DNA from 2 places in the Brevundimonas sp. GW821-FHT12C05 genome. Region 2 is predicted to be linked to the other one. Evidence: riboswitches for the same ligand, from Rfam matches in the RefSeq annotation. Region 2 holds a riboswitch; the other holds the start of a gene.

Region 1 (2,386 bases), 1.6 Mb from region 2:
ACCGCCCCGTGCGCCGGATCGTTGTTCACGCCGTGCCGGGCGGCGGTCGTACAGGGGTGGGCTTCGCTGGAACAGGTCATGCGGCGATCTCGTCAGGCTGGCGGGCGTAAAGGGGAGAGAGGGCGTCGTGGAGCGTGCGGCCGACCAGCTCGCGCTCCTTCAGGAAGGCGTCGTGGCCGAAGATGGAGCTGGCCTCGCCGAAGCGGCGCAGGGCGGGGGCGCGGCCGGCCAGGTCGCGCAGGTCCTCGATCGGCACCAGGCGGTCGCTGGTGAAGCCGAGCAGGGTCAGGGGGCAGGTCACCGACTCGGGGGCGACCGCGTGGCGGTCCAGCGAGTCCGACAGCGTGATCCAGCGGTCGGCGCTGGTGGCCTCGGCGTAGTCGGCGCCGCGGGCGATCAGATAGTCGCAGACGGGATAGGGGTCGCCGGCCTGCGCCGGGGCGGTTCCGGCGAAGCGCCAGTCGAACTCGTCGGCGGTGCGGTAGGTGGTCATGGCCAGCTCGCGGGCCAGCGAAATGCCTTCCGCCTCGCGGCCGCAGTCGCGGGCGAAGGCCAGCAGGCGGCGCTGCACCCCGCGCCAGGCGGTGGCGGCGGGATGGGCGCGGTGGGCGGCGGAGATGACCACCAGTTCGCCGATCCGCTCGGGGAAGTCCGCCGCGAAAGCCAGTCCGATGCAGCCGCCGTAGGAGGCGCCGACGAAGGCGTCGATGCGCGGCTCGTCCAGCGCGTCCAGCAGCAGGACCAGCAGGCGGGCCTGATCGGCGGTGGTGATGGTGACGCCCGGATCGGCCTTGCCGGGCAGCAGGTCGAAGGCCAGCACGCGGGCGCGGTCCAGGTCGATCGGACCGCCGTGACGCACGGCCCACGACCACCAGTTGGCGGCGAAGCGGCCGCTGGAGATGCCGCCGGCGACGACGACCAGCGGGCCCTCGGTGGGGCCATGCAGGCGTCCGGTCAGGGTGTCCGCCGCCAGACGCTCGCCCGAGGCCAGCCGGAAGTCGGCCGGAATCACGGCCGTCACGTCACGGCCGGGAGCCTCGTCGATGATCCATTCGGTGGACGCCACAGTCCGCTCCGGTTCCGCTCAGCGAAACCGATGGGGCAGACCAACACCTGTGACGAAAGACCCGTGAAGTCCGTCGGACCCGCAAGGGTCCTGTCGCTTCACTCATCTCTCGCGGCTTCCGAAGAGGCCTCGCAGGAGTTGGCACCTTTCCAAGGATCGGGTGGATCCTGGGTAGGTTGCCCCGGCGTCAAAGGGCCTATCCCTCAGCCGGTCTTGATGAGTGTCCTTACGGTGACGAACGCGGCCGCCGTCGTCAATCCCCCAAAATTGCTGCGACTGCGAATTGCCAAGCGTGGCCTTAGAGTGAGTAGTTTCATCTCATTATTCCAATAATGAAGCATCAAGAATGCCAAAGTCGGATTCAGGTGCGCTACAGACGCAACAAATTTCCTTGAATCTTCCTCCGCCCACTTGCGCATCTCGCAAGTGCGGTAAACAGTTCGCAAATGCGTAACGGCGTCCTTTTGGGGGATTGAGATGACTCGACTTCGCAACGGCCTGGCTCTCGGGCTCGGCCTCTTGACCACGGTGATCGCGACGGGGGCCCAGGCGGCGCCCGCGCTTCTGGGACACCAGGTTCCACTGGAACTGGACGGCGCCGGCACGGCCTGGCTGGCCACTTCGACGGCCCTCGTCCTGCTCATGACCCTGCCGGGTCTGGCGCTCTTCTACGGCGGCATGGTGCGCCGCAAAAACGTGATCGCGACCATCACCCAGTCGGTCGGCGTCTTCGCCGTGGCGACCCTGGTGTGGTTCATCGCCGGCTACTCCATCGCCTTCGGCAAGGCGGGCGACTTCGGCGGCTATCCGGCCGACACCGTCAACCAGTTCATCGGCGGCTTCCAGTCCATCTTCCTGAACGGCGTGGGCATGGAGACGGCGCACAGCCTGCTGCCGGGCATTCCCGAGTTCGTCTTCATTTCCTTCCAGATGACCTTCGCCATCATCACCCCGGCCCTGGTCACCGGCGCCTTCGCCGAGCGGCTGAAGTACACGGGGCTGCTGCTGTTCACCGCCCTGTGGTCGCTGCTGGTCTATGCGCCCATCGCCCACTGGGTCTGGGGCGGCGGCTTCCTCGGCTCGGCCGGGGTGCTGGACTTCGCCGGCGGCGCGGTGGTGCACGTCAACTCCGGCGTCGCCGGTCTGGTCTGCGCCCTCTTCCTCGGCGCCCGCAAGGGCTACGGCAAGGAGCCGATCGTGGCGCACAATCCGGTGCTGACCATGATCGGCGCCTCCCTGCTGCTGGTCGGCTGGATCGGCTTCAACGCCGGCTCGGCGGGCGGCGCCAATGCCCTGGCGGGCGTGGCCCTGATCAACACC
Region 2 (2,386 bases):
GGCTCCGGCCCGGCCCGTCGCCCGTTCTTCCGCCGCCGCAAGGTGTGCCCGTTCTCCGGCCCGAACGCGCCGAAGATCGACTACAAGGACGTGAAGCTGCTGCAACGCTACATTAGCGAGCGCGGCAAGATCGTTCCTTCGCGCATCACCGCCGTCTCCCAGAAGAAGCAACGCGAACTGGCCAAGGCCATCAAGCGCGCCCGCTATCTGGCCCTCCTGCCCTACGTGGTGAAGTAAGATGAAGGTCGTTCTGCTGGAACGCGTCGATAACCTCGGCGCCATCGGCGACGTCGTCACTGTCAAGGACGGCTTCGCCCGCAACTTCCTTCTGCCGCGCGACAAGGCCCGTCGGGCCACCGCCGCGAACCTGAAGGCGTTCGAACTCGACCGCGCCGCCATCGAGCAGCGCAACGAGAAGAACAAGGCCGACGCTCAGAAGGTCGCCGACAAGATCGACGGCCAGACCTACGTCATGATCCGTCAAGCCGGTGAAACCGGTCAGCTGTACGGATCGGTCGCCGGTCGCGACGTCTCCGAGGCCGTTCAGGCCGAAGGCGGCAAGGTCGAGCGTTCGCAAGTCGTGCTGAACGTTCCGATCAAGACGCTGGGCGTCCACGAAGTGCTGGTTCGCCTGCACGCCGAGGTCTCGGCCACCGTCAAGATCAACATCGCCCGTTCGGCCGACGAAGCCGAGCGTCAAGCCAAGGGCGAGGACGTGATCAAGTCGGCCTACGACGAAGACCGTGAAGCCGCCGCCGAACAGGCCGCGGACATGGTCGCCGGCGGCGCCGGCCAACAGGATGGTCTCGGCTCCGAAGCCTGAGTTCAGTCCTGATACTGAAAAGACACGGCGGCGCAGGAGCAATCCTGCGCCGCCGAACTTTTTTCGGCCCCGTCCTTGACGGGTTTATGACGCATCGCAATATCGCATCTGCTCATCGAGACCGGCTGAGGGATAGGCCCTTTGACGTCGGGGCAACCTGCGGACCTCCGTAAGGTGCCAACTCCTTCGGGACCCCTCTCCGGGTCACGGCAGATGAGAGCCCGGCCACAGCCGGACTCCCTCCATCTGTCACCGCAGGCGTTCCCGAAAGAGCAGGAGACGATCATGCGCGCCATCCAGGCTCAGTTCCCGACCGTCCACGCCCCCGGCCATTTTGCGCCGCGCGACCTCATGCGCCGCGCGGGTCCGATGCGATGTCGCCGTTCGCTGTAATCGGCTGACCACCCGGTTTCACACCGGACCTGAACACCCAGAACGCAAGCCCGGCCCCCCGGCGATCGCTGCGCGCGACGCTGACCGGAGACCTGCGCCCCATCGAGAAGAGAGCCTCCCATGACCGCCACCACCCGCTTCCGCCTGACCTTGTTCGCCGCCGCCTCGGCCACCGCCCTGCTGGCGGGCGCCGCCCAGGCCCAGACCGCCCCCCAAAGTTCCTCCCAGACCGCGCCGGAAACCGAAGCCACCCAGATCGACGACGTCGTCGTGACCGGCACCCGGGTGGTCGGACGCTCGCGCCTGGACACCGTCGCGCCGGTGGATGTCGTCACCGCCGAGACCCTGCAGCAGCGCGGCTCGACCGAGCTGGCGACGCAGCTGGCCGCCAGCGTCCCGGCGCTGAACTTCCCCCGTCCGTCCGCCACGGACGGCACCGACTCCATCCGACCGGCCACCCTGCGGGGCCAGGGGCCGGACCAGACCCTGGTGCTGGTCAACGGCGTGCGGCGGCACGCGACCGCCCTGGTCAACACCAACGGCTCGGTCGGCCGCGGTTCGGCCGCCGTCGACCTGAACGCCATCCCCAGTTCAGCCATCGAACGGATCGAGGTGCTGCGTGACGGCGCCGCGGCCCAGTACGGATCGGACGCCATCGCCGGCGTCCTGAACCTGCGCCTGCGCGAGGCCTCCAGCGGCGGCGGCGCGACCGTCACCTACGGCAGCTATCTGACCGACTTCAGCGGCTACTACGGCCGGAACGACAACATCTCGGACGGTGAAAGCCTGACCGTTTCGGGCTGGCAGGGCTTCGGCCTGGGCTCCGACGGCTTCATCACCGCCTCGATCGAGTATCGCGACCGCGAACGCACCAACCGCAGCGACATCGATCCGCGCTACGCCCCGGCCCGCGTTCGCGGCGGCCAGGGCGACCCCCAGTCCGAGGACCTGGCCATCTATCTGAACGCCGGCAAGCCGCTGGCGGCGGGCTGGGAGGCCTACGGCTGGGCGGGCTACCAGACGCGCGACGCCTCGGCCGCCGCCTTCTACCGCACGCCCGACGACAACGCCCAGAACCCCGTCTATCCGGGCCCGGGCCGGATCTATCCGGACGGCTACCTGCCCTACATCCTGACCGACAGCACCGACTGGACCGCCGCCGCCGGCGTG

The links. Region 2 has a riboswitch for S-adenosylmethionine ahead of AC1RRF_RS08060 (TonB-dependent receptor plug domain-containing protein). Riboswitches for the same ligand answer to the same signal wherever they lie in the genome.
Region 1: it holds a riboswitch for S-adenosylmethionine, as region 2 does, so the genes downstream of both, metX (homoserine O-succinyltransferase MetX) here and AC1RRF_RS08060 (TonB-dependent receptor plug domain-containing protein) in region 2, are expected to answer to the same signal.

What each region holds. Positions count from the first base shown of each region.
Region 1 covers NZ_JBXAQS010000001.1:55,134-57,519, forward strand. Annotated here, with positions in the region: gene metB (cystathionine gamma-synthase) at 1-80, opposite strand, end outside; gene metX (homoserine O-succinyltransferase MetX) at 77-1,066, opposite strand; SAM riboswitch class I at 1,166-1,289, opposite strand; gene AC1RRF_RS00235 (ammonium transporter) at 1,544-2,386, shown strand, end outside.
Region 2 covers NZ_JBXAQS010000001.1:1,681,435-1,683,820, forward strand. Annotated here, with positions in the region: gene rpsR (30S ribosomal protein S18) at 1-237, shown strand, start outside; gene rplI (50S ribosomal protein L9) at 239-823, shown strand; SAM riboswitch class I at 933-1,043, shown strand; gene AC1RRF_RS08060 (TonB-dependent receptor plug domain-containing protein) at 1,337-2,386, shown strand, end outside.